4 regions of the Kiloniella sp. genome follow, and region 1 is predicted to be linked to each of the others. Evidence: predicted binding sites of a transcription regulator. Region 1 holds the regulator's gene; each other region holds the start of a gene.
What was found. Region 1 encodes PhoB, which activates phosphate uptake and scavenging genes when phosphate is short. Its sites were predicted from a motif close to TNTCATAAAACTGTCA; they were not measured.
Positions count from the first base shown of each region.

Region 2: ACN0QW_RS06345 (putative 2-aminoethylphosphonate ABC transporter substrate-binding protein) is a predicted target of PhoB. The motif match lies at 3,759-3,774, and genes of this name have one in related genera.
Region 3: ACN0QW_RS08390 (inorganic phosphate transporter) is a predicted target of PhoB. The motif match lies at 2,184-2,199, and genes of this name have one in related genera.
Region 4: ACN0QW_RS00265 (RNA degradosome polyphosphate kinase) is a predicted target of PhoB. The motif match lies at 2,122-2,137, and genes of this name have one in related genera.

Region 1 covers NZ_JBLXHT010000005.1:256,691-261,934, reverse strand. Annotated here, with positions in the region: gene ACN0QW_RS10790 (nitrilase-related carbon-nitrogen hydrolase) at 1-492, opposite strand, end outside; gene ACN0QW_RS10785 (glycosyltransferase family 9 protein) at 734-1,714, shown strand; gene phoB (phosphate regulon transcriptional regulator PhoB) at 1,812-2,528, opposite strand; gene phoU (phosphate signaling complex protein PhoU) at 2,533-3,273, opposite strand; gene pstB (phosphate ABC transporter ATP-binding protein PstB) at 3,285-4,085, opposite strand; gene pstA (phosphate ABC transporter permease PstA) at 4,114-5,244, opposite strand, start outside.
Region 2 covers NZ_JBLXHT010000003.1:68,836-74,079, forward strand. Annotated here, with positions in the region: gene ACN0QW_RS06335 (putative 2-aminoethylphosphonate ABC transporter permease subunit) at 1-1,246, opposite strand, end outside; gene ACN0QW_RS06340 (putative 2-aminoethylphosphonate ABC transporter ATP-binding protein) at 1,248-2,369, opposite strand; gene ACN0QW_RS06345 (putative 2-aminoethylphosphonate ABC transporter substrate-binding protein) at 2,668-3,705, opposite strand; gene ACN0QW_RS06350 (Na/Pi cotransporter family protein) at 3,941-5,244, opposite strand, start outside.
Region 3 covers NZ_JBLXHT010000004.1:36,793-42,036, forward strand. Annotated here, with positions in the region: gene ACN0QW_RS08385 (histidine phosphatase family protein) at 1-552, shown strand, start outside; gene ACN0QW_RS08390 (inorganic phosphate transporter) at 547-2,088, opposite strand; gene ACN0QW_RS08395 (GMC family oxidoreductase) at 2,481-4,091, opposite strand; gene ACN0QW_RS08400 (lipid-binding SYLF domain-containing protein) at 4,352-5,053, shown strand; gene ACN0QW_RS08405 (cobalamin biosynthesis protein) at 5,156-5,244, opposite strand, start outside.
Region 4 covers NZ_JBLXHT010000001.1:48,302-53,545, reverse strand. Annotated here, with positions in the region: gene ACN0QW_RS00265 (RNA degradosome polyphosphate kinase) at 1-2,068, opposite strand, end outside; gene ACN0QW_RS00260 (TSUP family transporter) at 2,197-2,928, opposite strand; gene ACN0QW_RS00255 (YdbL family protein) at 3,034-3,369, opposite strand; gene ACN0QW_RS00250 (YnbE family lipoprotein) at 3,395-3,625, opposite strand; gene ACN0QW_RS00245 (intermembrane phospholipid transport protein YdbH family protein) at 3,728-5,244, opposite strand, start outside.

The DNA.
Region 1 (5,244 bases):
CTGCCAGTTAAAAACCTTTACTTTGCTCCCCGGTGTCAAACACCATGCTTGGGGATCTTGTTCACTTGGGGTTAGGCACAGCTTATCCTGTGTGATATATCGCCCATCGGGCAAGAACAGATGGGCTCTGTTGTAATACCCACTGTTATCATTGACGGGTGAGTCAGAGACTTCGTCTTTGGTATCGATTGCAACGGGAAAGGTTCCTGCTAATAGCCCCATTTCATGCGTTTTCGCTAAGCTTTTCAACTGATCAATAGCATCTGCTGCCTGCGTTGCCATCCAGGGAATTTCTTCGTCAGATGCAATACCAGCGGGGGCAAAGGACATCCATTGCTCTGAAACATATTCAGGCATGAGCAACAGGTTGGCCTCTTGCTCTTTAGCCTGTTCCATCCGATGGCTGGTAATCTCTATCCAGTCTGCAAGAGACTTTAGGGGTGTTTCCAGATTTATAGCCCAGAGTGCAATATTTAGCGGGGATAGAGTCACACGTATTCTCCTGTAATGTTGTTCTTATGATATAGAAAACATTTCCAAAAGAAATCCTTACACCTTGATAAGATATTTGGCAAAGCGGTAATTTTAGCCTTACAGATATCAGTATTACTAAGTGGCAATATTTATTAAACTCTTTGCTGGCTGATCTAATTCCTTTCTTTCTTTAGCAGACTCTTTGAGTATAGTTGCGGCTGGATTAATATCTAGAATAATCAATAAGGTTTAACCAGTAATGTCAGAATTGGGTAAAACACTTGTGGTAACTGGCGGTGGGCTAGGTGACACTCTGTTCCATATGCCGTTTATTCGTTCTATCCAAGAAAAATCCGAAGGAAAGTCGATTGTTCTCGCGTGCAAAAAAGGGCGGGAAATCAGTGAACTTTTCTCAGAAATTGACATGGTTAGTCAGGTTTTACCTATCGCCAAGGATCAGGACGTTTCTGGCAAGGCTGACTTAGGCAGGTTACGTCGTTTAACGAAAGTGGCAAAGATTGATACGGCATTTGTGTTTCATAAATCGACTGGTATTTCATTCGCGATTATGATGGCGGGTGTCAAAAACCGTTATGGGTATTACTTCAAAGGCTCCTGGAACCGTTTTTTCCTTAACAAGGGGACGTTGACGCCGAAACAGGTCCCCTTACCAGCTTTCATGCATCATGCTGCGATGGTCATGGATGATGTGGGTATTTCCTATGATTATAGTGATGTCAGGTTTCGGCAACCGGAACATGTTGTTAAGTCTGCGTTCGAGGAAATTGGACTGCCAGAAAAACCAAAAATGATTGCGTTGGGTATTAATGCCAGCGCAGCCTATAAGCAATGGGGTGTCAAAGGATATTCGGAAATAGCTGAACGTCTTTTGGAAAATTATCCCGGTCAAATTCTGTTGTTTGGCGCTGGTGATGTTGCCCCGATTGCCCAAGGTATCTTAGATAATACCTCTAGCCCTGATCGATTTATTGACCTGACAACCCGCAAAGTGTTGCTACATCACAGTCATGCCTTGCTTCAATCTTGTGATTTCTACGTAGGCAACGATAGCTTTGGTCTTAACTTGGCTGCGATGTCGAGCATGCCTGCGGTGGGGATTTTTATTAAAAGCTATTACTTCGCGTACTCTGACTGGATTAAACCCGTTATCTCGCCCAGTGATGATATTTCCGAGGTTACGTCAGAGCAGGCATGGAGTGAGATTGAAAAGCTTTTATAAACAATCTTTTTTAGTAGTGAATCATAAATAGCCAATAACCCACGTCCTAAACATTAGGGGACGGATTATTGGCTATTTCTATAATAAAGCAGCTTAATTAAGCTGCTTTGGCGCGATCCAGAGCGTAACCCGCTGAACGTACCGTACGAATTAGATCCTGTTCAGTCCCTTCGTTCAGGACTTTGCGGAGGCGTCTGATATGAACATCTACTGTGCGGGGTTCAACGTACACATCGTGGCCCCAAACTGAATCAAGTAACTGTTCGCGGCTAAAGACACGCCCAGGGTTTTGCATCAAGTGGCGGAGCAACTTGAATTCGGTTGGACCCAAATGAACTTCGCGGTCGCCGCGATAAACTTTATAGGCAGCCAAATCCATGTTGATGTCTTCGAAGGTAAGTGCCTCGGTTACGGTTTCCGGCTTGCTTCGACGCATGATGGCGCGAATACGCGCAACCAGTTCAGCAGGTGAAAACGGTTTCGTCATGTAATCATCGGCACCTGAATCTAGACCTCTTATTTTGTCTGTTTCTTCACCGCGTGCTGTTAGCATGATGATTGGCACATCTTTGGTTTCTGGCAGACGACGGAGCTGGCGACAAACTTCAATGCCTGATAGAAGCGGGAGCATCCAATCCAGAAGAATTAGATCCGGGGCTTCTTCTTTTGCACGAAGGAGGGCTTCTTCGCCATCATGTGCTTCATTGACGCGAAATCCTTCTTTTTCAAGGTTATAGCGTAATAACGTTGTCAGTGCGATTTCGTCTTCAATGACTAATGCCAAGGGTTTCATGGAAAGGTCCTTTTTTTCCATTATATTAAATTTCTACTTCGCCTTCCCCGTCATCGGGGGTAAGGATTTGAAAAGCGGTGCGATCCCCTTTGGGGCGTTTACCTTCTAAACGTTCGCCGGTCGATAAATAGTAAATAGTTTCAGCAATATTTGTTGCATGGTCGCCCATGCGTTCGATGTTTTTGGCGATAAAGAGCATGTGTGTACAGGCGCCGATATTCCGTGGATCTTCCATCATGTAAGTCAGAAGTTCGCGGAACAAAGAAGTGTACATTTCATCAACTTCTTCATCCCGGTGCCACACATCTATCGCGCGGTCCTTATCGCTGTTGGAAAAGGCGTCAAGGGTATCTTTGACGATTTCCTGGACCAACCGGGACATCCGCATAATGCTGGTAACGGATTTTTGTGGCGGCATTTGGTTGATTGCAATACTGCGCTTGGCAATGTTCTTTGCATAATCGCCAATACGTTCAAGATCAGACGAAATTTTAAAAGCAGCAATGACGGCCCGAAGATCGTTAGCAACGGGTTGACGCAAGGCAATCAACTGAATGACAGCGGCTTCCAATTCTTCTTCCAGCGCATCGATTTTTGCGTCTTCTTTACGGACGAGTTCAGCTTTTGCACTGTCGCGTTGAACAAGTGCATCGACGGCTTCGGACAGTTGATTTTCTGCCATGCCACCCATGCGAATTATAATTTCATGAATGGTACGAAGTTCTTTGTCAAATGAGCTGACGATGTGGTCTTTGGTTTCTGGCATATCCATCTTCCTTACCCGAATCTTCCCGTAATGTAACCTTGGGTACGATCATCTTGTGGGCTGGTAAAGAGACGATCTGTTTCTCCGACTTCAACCAATTCTCCAAGATGGAAGAAGGCTGTTCGTTGAGACACACGGGCGGCTTGTTGCATAGAGTGCGTTACAATCACGATTGTAAAGCGTTCTCTAAGCTCATCAATGAGTTCTTCAATTTTTGCAGTTGCAATCGGATCAAGAGCAGAGCATGGCTCATCCATCAGGATTACTTCTGGATTAATTGCAATAGCACGCGCAATACAAAGGCGTTGCTGCTGTCCGCCGGAAAGGCCTGTGCCTGGTTTGTCCAAACGATCTTTGACTTCATCCCACAAACCAGCGCGACGGAGGCTTTTCTCTACGCGTTCATCCAGTTCGTCTTTGGTGCTTACAGTTCCGTGCAAGCGAGGACCATAGGCGATATTGTCAAAGATGGATTTTGGAAAGGGGTTTGGTTTTTGGAAAACCATCCCGACACGTGCCCGGAGAAGTACGGGGTCGAGACCGGAATTGTAAAGATCGACACCGTCTAGACTTATGCGCCCTTCAACGGTGCAATTTTCGATTACATCGTTCATGCGATTGAGGCAGCGTAAAAAAGTTGATTTGCCACAACCGGATGGACCGATCAGGGATGTGACCTCGTTGGCACCAATATCCAGCTGTATGGATTTTAGTGCCTGACTGGGGCCGTAGAAAACATTTACATCTCTTGCCATGATTTTTGGCTCGGAGGTAGCGGTTTCAGATTGGGTTGTATAATTTTGCATATCCATAGCGTAGGACATTCCTATTATTCCTTGCTTACCAACGACGCTCAAAGCGTTTGCGCAAAATAACTGCGATTGCGTTCATGACGATGAGAAAGGCCAGCAGTATCATAATTGCTGCTGATGTTTTTTCGACAAATCCACGTTCTGGACTATCTGCCCAAAGATAAATTTGTACGGGAAGGACAGTGGCCGCATCACTCATTGATCCTGGGATATCTGCGATAAAGGCAACCATACCGATCATCAAAAGTGGGGCGGTTTCACCAAGGGCCTGTGCCATACCCAGAATGGTTCCGGTCAAGATCCCTGGCATTGCGAGGGGGAGCACATGGTGGAAAACAGTTTGCATTCTTGAGGCGCCAATGCCCAAGGCGGCTTCACGAATGGATGGTGGTACAGCCTTAAGTGCGGCACGTGATGCAATAATAATGGTTGGCAAGGTCATCAGGGCGAGAACCATACCGCCAACTATCGGGGCAGATCTTGGTAATCCCATAAAGTTCAAGAAGATAGCGAGGCCTAAAAGTCCAAAGACGATGGAAGGGACTGCGGCAAGATTGTTGATATTTACCTCGATAAGATCTGTCCACTTGTTTGTCGGAGCAAACTCTTCCAGATAAATGGCGGTTAGAACACCTACAGGGAAGCAAAGTGCCAGCGTAATTGCCAAGGTATATAGCGAGCCAATTACAGCCCCGAGAATACCGGCTTCTTCTGGTTCTCTTGAATCTCCATTGGTAAAGAAGTCGACGTTGAACTTTTTCACAATGCGATCGTCGGCAGACAGTGTATCAAGCCAAGCCAGTTCGCGGTCTTTGACTTTGCGATTACTTTCCGGGACATCACGCGGAATGTAGCCCTTATAGAAGCTGTCCACATCATCAGATGATTTAACGGCAATAGTTGCCATTGTCCCAACCAATTTTGGATTGTTCAATACGGCATCGCGTACATCAAACTCAGCGGCTGAGCCGACAATTCCATATAGGGCACGCTTGGCTTTACGCCCCTCAACGCCCGGAAATTGTTCTCTCAAGGCACTACGCAACAACCCTTTGTAACTGGCAGCCGCGAGGTCTTCGACCCGTTGGGTCCCTTTTGGATCAATTGTTTCAGCATCAAGGCGTATGTCCACTAGAATGTAGGTTTGCTGAAAAGCTGT
Region 2 (5,244 bases), on a different contig from region 1:
AGAAGAAAATGTAGGATAAGCCCAACACCATACCCGGCACAGCCATCGGCATCATCGCCAGGAATTGGAACAGTGTTCTTCCTTGTTGGAAACCACGCCCCTTTTCCACCATGTAAGCCCCGGTGAACACAACTGTCGTCCCCACAGCCGCTGTCCAAAGAGCCATCTGGATAGAATTATAATAAGAATCCCATCCGCCACCATCCATCAGATCAAAGTTATAATGCTGAAACCCAAGGGAAAGATTGTAGGGCCAGAACTTCACCAAAGCAGCAAACTGACAGGTTGCCAAAATTGTAACAATTATCAGCACAATAAAGCCAGAATAGCTCATCATAAGTGCGTCAAATTTACTATCTGGTTTTGGCTCGAAAGGAACAGCCCGTGCAGAAAGTTGTGCAACCTGTTTTTTCTGCACCTGACGATCGATAAAGAAAGCAAAAATCGCAGGAATCAAAAGCACCACGGAAACCACAGCACCCATGGAAAAGTTTTGCTGCCCGATAACCTGTTTATAAATATCAACTGCGAGAACGTTATACTGTCCACCAATCACCTTTGGCACACCAAAGTCGGTAATCACCAATGTGAACACAACAAAAGCAGCCGAAATTAAACCGTAACGCGCGCTTGGTAATGTAACAGTCCAGAAAATCTTCCACTTAGGTGCGCGTAAAACAGTTGCCGCTTCATACAAACGTGCGTCAGAGATTGACAGAGCAGTCATTATGATCAGAAGCGCATGGGGAAAGGTAAAGAAAACCTCTGCAATCACGATCCCCAACGGACCATATATCGTCTCCCCAAACAGAAGCCACTTCATATAACCCTGTTTTCCAAACATATAGATAAGCCCAATCCCCGGTAACAAAGATGGAACCAGAATGGGGATCATTGCCATAATCTTGAAAAAACCCTTGAACCGCATACAAGATCGGGTCAAGGCATAGGCATAAATAAAGGCCAGTGTAACAGTTATCACCATCGTGATAATTGAAATCGTTACCGAGTTTTCAATGGAATTAAACAGAGCTGGCGTAGAAAAATACTTAATATAGTTTTCAACGCCAATGAAAATACCATCTTTATTCTCAAACGATTTTGAGAGCATGATGTATAACGGGAAAGCCAGTGCAATCAGCAGATAGGCCCCAATCATCACCATAAAGGCGCGCATGGTCCAGTCATCACGACTGGCCTTTGGTTTTACCACTTTCAATGGCGTAGAATTTGTTACCTCCGCCATATCAATTTACTCCAGGAAATACCGTCAAACGGTCATGGGGAATAGAAACCGTAATAGTGTCGCCTTCTTTAACACCAGTACGTCGCACCATATTGATAGAAAAATCCCCCTTAATATGGGCATCACTATTGGTTTGCTTACTCAACAGGTCGACCCGGAAAAAGGAACCCATAAATTCCATATACTTCACTTCAGCTTCAAAGGCGTTTGGAAGTTTTTTATCGCCCTCTTGAACCAAAAGATTTTCAGGACGGAAGGCCACTGTAATATTACCACGTTCTGTGATTTTTTCTGGGTCGCATTTAAGCTCAACACTACCCATTTTAAGGGTATCACGGCCATTCACCTGACCCGGAACAAAATTCATCGTACCAATAAAATCAGCAACAAAGGCTGACGCCGGATAACGATAAATTTCAAGTGGTGATCCCACCTGCTCAATGACCCCATCATTCATAACAACGATACGGTCTGCCATTGTCAGGGCTTCTTCCTGATCATGTGTGACCATAATCGTCGTAACGCCAAGTGTACGCTGTAATTCTTTGATTTCATGGCGGAGATGGGCACGTACCTTTGCATCCAGCGCAGATAGAGGTTCATCAAGCAATAGCAAACCAGGGTTTGTCGCAATCGCTCGCGCCAATGCAATACGCTGTTGTTGGCCACCAGATAACTGTGCAGGGTACTTGTCAGCTTGTGAGTTAAGACCAACAAGTTCGAGAAGTTCATTAACTCGTTTATCTATGTCAGCCCTAGGCAGCTTTCTGTTTTCCAAACCAAAGGCAATGTTTTTGTGGATCGTCAGATTTGGGAATAAAGCATAGGATTGGAACACAATACCAAAATCACGCTCACTAGGCGGAAGAGATGACACATCTTCTCCCCCTTGTGTCACTGTGCCAAAGGTTTGAATATCCAGACCTGCGATAGCACGTAACAGTGTCGTCTTCCCACAGCCGGATGGCCCCAAGAAACACACGAACTCGCCTTCGTAAATCTCTAACGAAATATCGGATAACGCCGTAAAGTTACCGAACTGTTTTGTTAAATTAGATGCTGTTAAATAGGGCTTTTGCCCATTTCCTGTTTCGACCCGGATATCAGCAGTATTTGCGCTCATTGCCATTCCTCTCAAGCGGCAAAACGGCACAGTTTATCCTGTGCTCTTTTGCAACAGCTTAATTGCATCAGCATCAACAACTCTCGATATTTTGCACAGACTTTGCACATTTCAAAATCTGGCTCAAACATCAAAACAATAGAATTACGTTTGATTACTGACGTTTTATTTAACTGTAAATTATTGTGTAGAACGTTAAGTGAAAATGTATCACCGTTCTAACACTTGTATTTTGATATTCCGCTCTCTGGCTCACCAAAGAGCGGAATATCTAACGTATCTTATGATTTTGGTCTGATTAGTTTTTAGGCTCAGACTTGGAATCATAACGATCTGTCCATTCAGCCAGAATCGCATCACGATTGTTCGCAGACCATTCAAAGTCCATTGCGATCATGCTGTCTGTAATGTTTGCTGGGTAATTTTCAATTGGTTTTGAAATACCTGGCATAGCAACAACAGCGTAACCTTGATTGTAATGCTCCATAGCTGGTTTTGAGACAATGAAGTCCATCAATTTTTTGGCTGCATCAAGCTTCTTGGTGCCCTTAACAATAGCAGCGGCTTCCATTTCCCAACCGACACCCTCTGATGGCATCACGATTTCCAATGGCGCACCTTGGTTTTTAGATTTTGCGGCACGGAAAGCAAAAGAAATCCCGATGGACACTTCACCAGCAGCAGCCTGTTTACAAGGTTTAGAACCAGAGTGTGTATAATGGCTGATGTTTTCGTGGAGGTCATCCATGAACGCCCAACCATCTTCTTCACCAAACATTTGCAACCAGCTAGCAACATCTAGGAAACCTGTACCAGAAGACCCAGGGTTTGGCATTGCAACATGGCCTTTATATTCAGGCTTCGTCAGATCCGCCCAAGATGTTGGCATTGGAAGGTTGTTCGCTTCTGCCTCAACTGTGTTCACACAAACAGCAGCAACCCAAGCGTCCATACCAGCCCAAACTGGGGTATCGGAATTATCACGGAAGCGACTATCCAGTTGATCAACGCCAGCAGGAGCATAAGTTTCAAACATGTCTTCTTTTTTCATAAGAAGAAGACTGGACCCAGCCAAACCCCAGACAACATCAGCTTGCGGGTTGTCTTTTTCAGCCAATAATTTAGCAGTAACAACACCTGTGGAATCGCGTACCCAATTGACCGTAATGTCGGGATGCACTTCGTTAAATGCAGCAGCATAACGCTTCAGATCTTCAGCTTCCACAGCAGTATAAACAGTTAGATCTTCAGCAGATACACTGCCGGTAAGAAAGCCAATAGCGGCCAAAGTTGTGGCTACGCCACCTAGCAGTTTGGTTGAAAATGCTTTTTTCATTACTTTCATGCTCCTCGTTGTGATCGTCAAAGGGCTTTCCCTTCAACATCCCTATTCAGTTTTATGTACTGTGCCGTCTATAGCGGCACTTTGTTACATTTATGCTAAGTCTTTGTTACGCAAAAACTTTAACTTGAACACCCGTCCAAACTTAATTCCTCCAAAAAGGAATCAAGGCCCTTTCAAACTGAGAGTATCCTGCCAAAAGCACTCTCAGTTTACCGGCTACGCCGGATTACGTGTTCGCCTTCGCAGACCTTCTCTCAGAATGAGGCCGTACCCGAAGACGACTTTCATGCAATTCACCACTCGCATCCAAAATCGGATAAGCAACAGATGTCAAATGTGAATTTATTCGCTTTAAATCCCTGATCATGTCGATATGCAAGGCTGAGGATTCAATTGATTCAATGCGTCCTTCTCTCAGCCGATCGAGGTGCTTGTCTCCACCACGTTGTTCCATATCCCTAAACTTCTCTTTACCAGCAATAAGCTGTCTAGCGATATCCACATCACCAGATACAAAAGCCGTCATCGCCAGCTGCATCTGATCCAATGCCATGCGATGTAGCTCGACCAATTCAATCCAACCTTGCTCGGAGAATTCAATCCTTTTCTTAATTTTTGTATTCGCTATCTCAAGCAAATTCTTATCAATGATATCCCCAATGTGTTCTAGATTGGTCGTAAATGAAATCAGTTCGACACAACGTGCACTTGTGTCTTCATCCAACTCACGAACGCTCACCTTGGTAAGGTACAGTTTGATCGCTTCATGAAGTTCATCTACTTGATCATCAGCTTTGCTAACTTCCTGAAGAAGTACCGGATCATTTGTTTCAAAGACGCCAATACTCTTACGTAACATTTCTTCGACAACATCCGCTAAACGAAGCACCTCACGGGTAGCGCATGCCACAGCAACTGTTGGAGTATTGATCACACTCTGATCTAAATATTTAGGTTTAAGGTCATCTTCGGCACCAGCACCTTCAGGCAAAGCGCGCTCCATTAAGCTCGACATCACCCCGACAAGCGGTAAGAAGACAATCGCAAGGCCAATATTAAATATGGTATGGAAATTCGCCACTTGGCGTCCTACACCTGCACCACTCAATTCTGCAACATAAGGCGTGATAATTTCCATCAATGGTAAAAGGATAAGAACACCCGCAAATCGAAAGAGCATATTCCCCATGGGTATACGTCGGGCTTTTGGCGTTTCTGACATTGTTAAGGCCATAGGAACAATACCAGCACCGACATTTGCCCCTAAGACCAGAACCAGAGCCAAATCAGCGGAAACGACCCCAGCGACACTCAACGACATTATCAATAAAACCATTGCCACCGACGAATGCGTGATCCAGGTAATTAAAGCAGCCAAAATAACGGCAAACAACGGGGCTTCGGACAAAGCAGCCAGAATGTTTTGCAACACCACACTATCACGCATTGGCTCAGAAGCACCAACCACCAGCTTCAGTGAAAGCAGCATCAAGCCAAGCCCAATAAACACGCGCCCCAAGTGGCGAAGTG
Region 3 (5,244 bases), on a different contig from region 1:
TGGGTGACCACACCGCTAAAACGAACTGACCAAACGGCCAATGCTATTCGCGCAGAAATGCAAGAAACCTGTTTTCCTGACTACGATGTAATCGGCGACTTTCAGGAACAGTCTTTTGGCGACTGGCATGGTATGACACATCAAGAACTCGGCGAAATTCGAGGTGATGCATGGCATCGTTTTTGGCATGCGCCTGCATCCGAAGCCCCTCCGGGTGGTGAAAGTTTCGAAGACCTTATTTCCCGAACAGCAAGATCTATTGATGTCCTTAATCAAAAATACAGCGGCAAAGATATTATTGCAGTAACCCATGGCGGAACAATTCGAGCCGCAGTCGCCCATGCGCTGGGCCTAAAACCCGAAAAAGCCCTTGGTCTGTCCATTGGCAATTTGTCTTTGACGAAGCTTAATTACTACACGACCAAAGACGACACCAAATTGGATCAGTCATCTTGGGGAGTTGATTGTATAAATACAGAACCTCTAAGCTTCAAAAGCAAAAAAGCCCCGGAACCGGAGCTTTTTTCGCAATCACAGAAAATTAAGTTATAATACAAACGTTATCGCAAAGAAGATCGAAGCAGACAACAATGCTGCGGCGGGAACGGTGATCACCCAAGCTGCAATAATGGTCGTGAAGTGGGACCGACGAACCAATTTACGCCGCCCTATTTCTTCACGGTCAGAAATAGTTCCTTCGTGTTTGCTTTCCGGGTGACGTTCATGCTGTCGAACATACTGACGGCGACGTTTGCTTTTCTTGGTGTAGTATTCACGAAAGAAGCCAACACCAAATACTGCACCCACAGCAATATGCGTAGAGCTAACCGGTAATCCCAAAGCCGATGCCATGATCACAGTAATCGCAGCAGAAAGTGCCACACAATAAGCCCGCATCGGGTTCATCTTGGTAATCTGTTCCCCAACCATACGGATAAGTTTAGGGCCATAGAGGAAAAGACCAAGGCTGATACCAATTGCCCCAATAATCATCACCCAGACCGGAATGGTAACTTTCGCAGCGATGTCACCTGATTCCACAGCGTGTAAAACAGCCGCCAAAGGACCAACAGCATTAGCCACATCATTCGCACCATGCGCAAAAGACAACAAAGCAGCAGAGAAAATTAACGGAAGATGAAACAGTTCTCTTAAAGACTGGTTCCTATTTTCCATACCCTCGGACTGTTTCCGAATAACGGGCTTTAAAAGCGCATAAGAAGCAACAAATATTGCAGCACCAATCATGGCAACAGTTACAAGGTCAGGCTTCCAAATTTTCTTCAGGCCCTTCATCATCAAATAACATGAAAAAGCCGTTGCCATGATCGCAAGCAACATAGGCACCCAACGACGCGCGGCCGCGATTTTATCATCGCGGTAAATGATGTTACTTTTGATAAAGGCAAGGAATAGTGCCGCAATAACACCGCCCAGAACGGGGGAGATTACCCAGCTTGCTGCGATTTTACTCATGGTAAACCAGTTTACAGCGCCAAAACCAACAGCAGCAATACCAGCCCCCATCACACCACCAACAACAGAGTGTGTCGTTGAGACCGGCGCACCAATGTAGGTTGCAAGATTTACCCACAGGGCTGATGACAAAAGTGCTGCCATCATCGCCCAGATAAAGGTCTGGCTATCAGGGACAAGGGATGGATCAATAATTCCCTTGGAAATCGTGGAGACAACATCACCACCGGCCAACAGCGCACCCGCACTTTCAAACACAGCTGCAATAATCAGCGCCCCGGTCATGGTCAAAGCCCGCGACCCTACAGCTGGGCCAACATTGTTTGCTACATCATTGGCACCAATGTTCAGCGCCATATAGCCGCCAAGAGTTGCCGCAACGATGATATAAACCGCGTTTGGCTGCGCCCCGATCAAAATACTGGCAAAACCACCGGCAACCGCCAGAAAGAGTATCGCCAAACCCGGTGCAAAAAGGTGTTGCGATATCGAGCGCGTGGCCTCTTCCATCGTAACGATTTTGCTTAAATCTTTATCCAGGGATGGTTTTGCTAACTTCATATCGCCTGATGACGATGAATTCGTATTTCCTGACGGATCAGAAGATGTCATTTTTCAAACTTTCATACACCAAGATCGGGGTCATTTTCGATTTGTGATAGTTTCGTTGCGGTTAAATGACAAATTATCGTTTCGTGACTCTAATATGACAGTTTGATGACACGCCCCATTCCCCAAACAAATCAGATCCTTCAGCAGAATAAATCAGTGAAGTACTCACCTTTGAAGATATATTTTTAACTAATAATTTTAGATTTGATCCGTTTGCATCAACTCTATGAGATGCCAGCCTTTGAATTTTTGAACGATACCATCCTGCTGAATACCTTTTTGTAGACAGTATCTCATCAAATCCGGGAAGATTTAATAAACGTTTTGTTCCCGGCCTCTTATCGAATCATAAAAGATGATGAAAAAATCACTCATAAGTCAGGCAGATTGATTTAGCTTGAGCTATTTGCCCCAAGAATCATATCGCTCGCCTTTTCAGCGATCATGATAGTTGGGGCATTTGTATTACCAGAAGTAATGGTCGGCATGATTGAGGCATCTGCAACCCGTAATCCCGTGATACCATGTACACGAAGTTCTTCATCAACCACCGCCATTGAATCAGACCCCATTTTACAAGTGCCCACGGGGTGAAAAATTGTTGTGCCAATATCCCCGACAGCTTTGAGGATGTCTTCATCACTAACAATATCAGAACCAGGTAGATACTCCCTCGGTGAGTGGCTTAATAATGCCGGGCTTGCGCATATTTTACGTGTCAGTTTAATCGCATTAATGGCCACCTGCCGGTCCCCTTCGGTCGAAAGATAATTCGGCGCAATAGTTGGCATGTTCTTCCCGTTTGGATCACTGAGGTGAACATAGCCTCTTGATTCCGGACGTAGATTACAGATAGAAGCGGTAAAGCCAGAAAACTTATGGAGAGGATCACCCAGCTTATCTGTCGAAAGCGGTTGCACGTGATATTCCAGATCAGGTGTTTCCAATCCCGGATTACTCTTTGCAAAGCACCCTAACTGGCTTGGTGCCATAGACAAGGGTCCTTTTCGAAACAAGGCATAGTCCACCGCCATACCCGCTTTGGCAAAAAGGCTATGCGACATTTCATTAAGCGTTTTTGTACCAGAGACCTGAAATACGGTGCGAATTTGCAAATGATCCTGCAAGTTTTTGCCAACACCAGCAAGCTCGTGCTGCACCTCAACACCATGCTGTGCCAAAAGCTCTCCCGCGCCGATACCAGAGCTTTGTAACAGCACTGGGGACGCCACGGCGCCCGCAGATAAAATAAGCTCTTTTCGGACCTTCACTTCTGAACGCACGTCCTGAAAATCAAGCTCTAGCCCCTTGGCGATCTTATCCTCAAGTAATATTTTTCGTGCCTGTGCTTGTGTGAGAACGGTCAGGTTTTTTCGATCTTTAACCGGATGAAGGAAAGCACGAGCTGCGCTGAAACGTACCCCTTTTTTTTGGGTTACTTCAAAATACCCAACCCCTTCATTATTCCCCTGATTGAAGTCTTTTGTGACTGGGATACCAGCTTCTGCAGCAGCTTCTTGGAAGCGATCAAGGATTGGCCAGGACAGGCGTTGTTCTTCAACCCGAAGTTCGCCCCCACCGCTGTGAAACTCTGAATCTCCTTTGTGGTAACTCTCTCCCCGTTTGAAAAGGGGAAGAACATCGTCCCACGCCCAACCTGTATTTCCCATCTGTCGCCATTGATCATAATCACGGGCCTGACCGCGCATATAGATCATGCCATTTATTGAAGAACAGCCACCCAAGACTTTACCGCGAGGATAACTTAAAGAGCGACCATTCAATCCCTTCTCCTTAACTGTTGAAAAACACCAATCGGTTCGAGGATTGTTGATGGTATAGAGATAGCCAACAGGGATATGGATCCAGTGGTAATTATCTTTGCCACCCGCCTCCAACAAAAGGACAGAATTATTTTGATCTTTTGACAACCGATTTGCCAGTACACAGCCTGCTGTTCCGGCACCGACAATCACATAATCATAAGATCCTAAACTCTGCATACTCAGACTCCCAAAACCAAAGCGCTTAAAATGGGCTTGGCTTTTTATTTTGGATTAAAGGAAATTACTGATTTGCGTGACAACCGATAATGAATCAGCCTGTTTTATAAGTATTGTCGTAAAATCCTTTTCATAGAAGACAATAAATTATGCTAATTGACACAAATTGTCTCTGCCTTTTCTGGTATTTTCCTGCGATACTGCTTTGCAGAATTAACCATATCCGTCCTTAACAACCGCTTTCGAGCGAGGAGAACGACATGATCAAAAGCCTCAGACAGGCTTTCACTTCTGCCATTTCATCCAAATTGATATTCCTGACCGCCCTTTTTGCAGTATCTTTTTCTTATCAAGTGCAAGCCGCAAGCGATGCCGAAGAGCTCGTTGCAGAATCCCGCTACACACTGGAAAAAATGCTCAGCAATCCTGACTATTCCAAATTGCAGGAATTCGCCAAACAATCCAAAGGGATCATCATCATTCCCCAATTGGTCAAAGGCGGCTTTATTATTGGTGGTGAGGGAGGATCAGGTGTCCTTCTGGTCCGTGGAGCCGATGGCACTTGGAGCAACCCGTCCTTTTATACTCTCGCAGCAGGTAGCATTGGTTTACAGATCGGTGGCGAAGTTTCCGAAGTGGTCTTTACGCTTATGAATCAAGGCGCTGTCGATGCCATTTTGGATAGTGAAATCAAATTTGGTGGTGACCTTTCGCTTGCCGTCGGCCCCTTTGGTGCGGGAGTAGAAGCCTCAACAACAGCGAATCTTGACGTTGATGTTTATGCCTTCTCCAGCTCTGTCGGCCTTTTCGGAGGTGGTGCTTTCGAAGGTGCGAAACTTTTTACCCGGGAAAGTTATAACAGTAGTTACTACGGCGCAGGAGCCACCCCGAAAAAAATTACCATAGAACGCGCCTTCTCAAATCCGCATTCAGATAAACTGCGCGCTGCGATGCCCCAATAAAAATCACCTAAAATAAACGATAAAGACTTCCCCCTGTCAGAATGTGTAACCCTGACAGGGGTTTTAATTTACCCTGAGTCTTAATTTAACAGGAAGGGGGATTCAAAAAGCAAAGCGAACCAAGATCGCACCGGCTATAAGGCCAACAGCCATAATGCCCGCGATCAGCACAATCATGTTACCCCTCTCCA
Region 4 (5,244 bases), on a different contig from region 1:
CTCGTTTAAAAGTTGTATCCGCCTGCATAATCCAGCTCTGGGCTTCATCTTGTAGATTGGCAAACATTACCTGATCCAATACCTGACGCTTTACCGTATCATTTTCGATCGGCACCATCACCTCGACCCGACGATCCAAGTTTCGCGGCATTAAATCTGCCGAGGATATATACACTTTGGCATCTGGTGATGGCAGATCGTGACCATTCCCAAAACAAAAAATACGACTATGTTCCAAGAAGCGTCCGATGACACTGCGTACCTGTATATTTTCTGACAAGCCTGCGATACCCGCCTTCAAACAGCAAATACCCCGGGCCACAATTTCAATTTGTACTCCGGCGTTACTGGCCACATAAAGCGCATCAATAATATCTGTATCAACAAGACTGTTAACCTTGATCCAGATCGCTGCGGGTTTTCCTTCATTGGCGTGTTTTATTTCAGCTGCAATCTCTTTTTTTATCCTCTGGCGCAAGGTATTTGGGGCATATTCCAGCTTCTCCATCTCCTTTGGTGCGGCCGATCCTGTCGTAAAATTAAAAAGACAGGCCGCATCCCGTGCCAGCTCTTCATTACAGGTAAAAAAGCTGAGATCAGTATAGATTTTTGCATTAATCGGGTGGTAGTTGCCCGTTCCAAAATGAACATAGGTTTTCATCCCATCCCCATCACGTCGCACAACCATCGACAACTTGGAATGGGTTTTCAGATCAACAAAGCCGTAAACCACTTGAACACCTGCACGTTCCAGGTCACGAGCCCAACGAATATTGGCTGCCTCGTCAAACCGTGCCTTCAATTCAACCAGCGCGGTAACAGACTTTCCCGCTTCTGCAGCATCAATTAATGCCCGAACAATCGGTGACTGATTTGATGTGCGGTAAAGTGTTTGTTTGATGGCAACAACCTTTGGATCACGCGCAGCCTGTTTCACAAACTGCACCACAACATCAAAACTTTCATAGGGATGGTGAACAATAAAATCTTTTGCCCGGATCGCAGCAAAACAATCCCCCCCAAAATCCTTGATTCGTTCCGGAAAGCGGGGTGTATAGCTTTCAAATAACAATTCATGCCGTGAAGAAACGATCATCTGAGACACATCAGAAATACCCAACATACCCGGCAAAACAAAAACATCATTCTCATTGACAACGTGATGCTTTGTGACAAATGCACGCAAGCTTTCCGGCATTGAAGCATCAACCTGAAGTCTGATCACAGAACCACGACGCCGACGGCGTAACATGGTTTCAAACGTTCGAACCAAGTCTTCCGCTTCCTCGTCGACCTCAACATCAGAATCCCGCAAGATACGGAAAAGACCATTCCCCAAAAGCTCAAAACCCGGGAATAAGGTATCCATAAACATTCGGATAACATTCTCCAAGGCAATGAAACGATCTTGCATACCTGGTAACTTAACAAACCGTTGGATATTGTGAGGAATAGGCACAAGACCGTTAATCAGGTGGTTATCTTGTTGCCTAGAAAGCTCTAGGGCCAGAACCAGTCCCCTATTGGGAATAAAAGGAAACGGGTGGGCAGGATCAACCGCCAAAGGTGTCAGCGCGGGGAAAACCTGGGTCTGAAACCATGACGTCAGCCATTCTTTTTCATCCCCCTTCAACTCATCTGGATTTAAAAGGAAAAGGTTCTTGGATCTAAGCTTTGTAAATACATCTTCTAGCGCAACCTGCTGTTGTTGCATCAAGCGTCCGGCTTGGATAGAAATTTTCTGTAATTGTTCAGCAGGCGTCAAACCGTCCTGACTAAGCTTGGTAACACCCGCAGCAACCTGCCCCATCAACCCCGCCACACGAACCATATAAAATTCGTCAAGATTACTTGCAGAAATCGATGCAAAGCGTAAGCGCTCTAATAGCGGATGTTCCGGATTACTCGCTTCTTCCAGCACTCTAAAATTGAACGCTAGCCACGACAGTTCACGATTAATGAAACGCTTAGGTGATTTTGTAGTCAGCCAATCACAACCGGGATGATCAGTGTTCGTTTCACAGTCTTCGGGGGTCGCATCCGGAAGGTCAACAGCCAGATCATCCATCGTAAATTCCTAACCTTTTACACAATCAGATTGATTGCCTTAACAAGGCCAGGTTTCAGTTTCATGTCAGATTAAGCAAAGGAATCTGACATTATATTTTTAAGACCCATTCGACAGACGAATCACCATTAAATTAATTTAAATGCGACGAATAAAAGAGTTAGAGACAACGTAATTTTAATAATAACATCAGATGTACGATCACTTAATTTAATGAGTATTTTTTTCCCATAAATAATTGAGACCACCATTATAGGTATTAAATATAATACAGGTAACAATATTTCCGTTGTGACCTGATCGGTTTCTAAGCGAATAAACGTTGAAACAGTCCCCAACATGACGCTAAGAGCAGACGTTGTGCCGTGCATTTGTTGCAGTGACAGATTATTTGATAAGAAATATATCTTTCTTAAAGAACCACCGCCCCCCAAACCGACACCCTGCATAAAACCTGACATTAAGCTTGTTATTATAGAACCGCTATGAGTCTTTTCGACACTGCCACTACTTTTAAATAAGGCTGGAAACAATTTTTTTGATGCAAAGAATAATGTCATCAAAAACATCAACACATACAAAAACATTTCAGAGAACAAGCCAACAACATATGTACCGATAATTGCCGCAACAATTGAAACTGGAAGCATTTCAATCACATATTTCAGCATAATATCATTACGAAAGATTATGGCTTTGATGCCACTATTAATCATGAAGAAGAACACGGTGACACTAATCGCCGTATGGGGGTCAACGATCAGGGACAATAAGGGATTAAGAACTATCCCGCCCGAGATCGGAACAATCACCAAAAAGAACGATGATATTCCAACTAATAAATAAACAAAGAGAACCATCTTAATTAATCACATTAAAAAGGATACGCCTGTTCAATCAAAGAAAAAACCCCGCTCAAATAGCGGGATTTTACAACGATATTAAATACTTAAGCCTAGATACATTTATTTCTGCACCCAGGAACCGTCTTCTGCCTGGAACCAGGTTCCACTTGGGGCTTTACTCATAATCTGCTTGGCATAAACCATGCCGACCTGTTTGACACTAACACCTTCTTTGTTTGCGCGCTCTTGATAGATCTGCGTGCGTTTTGCATTTGTCGCAGACACAAAATCAGATGCGGAGCCATCACGCGCAACAGCCATACCATCATACCGTTCACCGACAGCCCCCGAACTGCGCAAACTATCAAGATCAGCAGCCCAAGCTGCTGGAATGACGGATGCAAACGCAAAAGCCAGAAACAGAACTCTCAACATTTTCATGCTATTCAAAACCATTGTTTCAGTTTCCTCCACCGGCAATCTAGAAGAGATTTGGATTATTATTGATGTCATCTTTCGCCTGATCTTCCAGACGAACACGTACTTCAGCATCCAACTTGATATTAAGGTTGATCGTAATCGGCTCTCTCGGTGCCTCGACCTTAACAGTTGGCGTACAAGCCTGAAGCCCTATTACAACCGCGGTAACAAGAACAAGCTGCTTGTTTATATTTTCATTCAGAAGGCCACCCAAGGCGTTATCCTCTGCCATTAAACATTAAATCTTCCCAACAATAGTCACTGAAATAAGGCAAGGGAAAGGCATTTTTAACCCTCTTTGCAAATTCGGCATCATTTCAAATAGCCTTACGACCTACTTATTAAGCAACCCAGAGACCAAACCCCTCGAAATTTTTTGCCCCTGTAAAAGAACAGCAAGCAAAGGCTCAACCTTTGTTTCAAGATTGATATTCAATTGGAAAGGATGCCCGTCGAGAACATCTTTATTTGCACCACTAATGCCAAGGCTCACCTGAGCGGCGGAATTGATAGGCTTATTAATATCCAGCGTGAGCTTAGTGTATTCAAAGTTGTGCAAAGCCTTCACCAATAGTTCAACCTGTTCGCCGCCGGCGGCCAAAGCATCCGCAATTAATTGGGAACGTATTTGTAATACACCTGGCCCTTCTGTTGCCAAGGCTCCCTTTTCAATAATAATTTGCTCTCCCTCAAATTTAATTGGGATTTCGCCTGTTAACTGCCCCGTACCACTAAGATCTTCGCGCCCAATTAATGTAAAAAGTTCTTTTAAGTCCAACTTATTAACCTGCAACCGTATTGATTTTTGATCTGCAAGAACCGGAATTTTTTGAGGAACAAAACCAAGATGACCACCAGCAATCATTAACTCGGCAGTCCGAAGATCAACGATAAAATCATCTACTTCAGGCACAACACCAAACACCAGTTCAATATCCGAGATTGGAACCCCGGCATCAAAAGAAGCAATCTCAAGCTTCTGCCCAGGCGGTAAAACGGGTTCTGTTATACCCTGAAAGAAAAACCGTCCAACTAAATCTTTAAAAGGAAGTTCGTTAATTTCTGCATCAGATAGATCCACATTCAAATACCCCTGCCCCTCAGGGACACCTTTTTTGATCACCACCTCAACACCGCCAGAAACCGAACCATCACGAACCTTCAGATCAGATAAGTGGGGGGTAAAAAATTTCGGCTGCATACCATATTCATCAAATGAAATCAGTGGGATAACGATATCAATGTTTCCATTAAGAGAGATTAAATCCAGATTGCCTTCAAGATTTAACAATTGCGTTCCCTCAAGAAGTTTTACATCAGCAGATAAAGCCGTCTTTGCTAGGGAACCTGATGTCTTACTCTTAACGAACAATGCGGGTAAACCAAGTTCAGAATCTTCCTGTTTGATGTTCGCTTCTGATCGGCTATCAAGGATAAGTTCCTGAACATCAAAGTCATTCGCAGGTTGGAAAAATGGCGTAGAGACATCATTACGAACGGAGCTGATCTTTAGCTTTTGATCTGGTAATTTAATTTCAGATATCGTTGTCCCGATATGCCACTTGCCCCCCGCACTTCCTAGAATCTTAGTCAAAAAATTAGAAACAACGATATCTTTGTTTTCTTTGATCAGATTGAGCTTAAGAGCTTTAAGGTGTAAGTCACCGGAGGCTTTCCTGAGTTCCACAACATTTTCTGTTTCATCTGAAAGAATTTGGAATTCACTCTCGATGTTTGATAAATAGACAACCTCTTTGGCCTGAGTTTGGATAACGTCCGGAACTTCGAACTTTACAAGCTCAAATTGCCCTCCATCTGCTGTAAAGATCAACTTACTCTTATCTAAGCCAA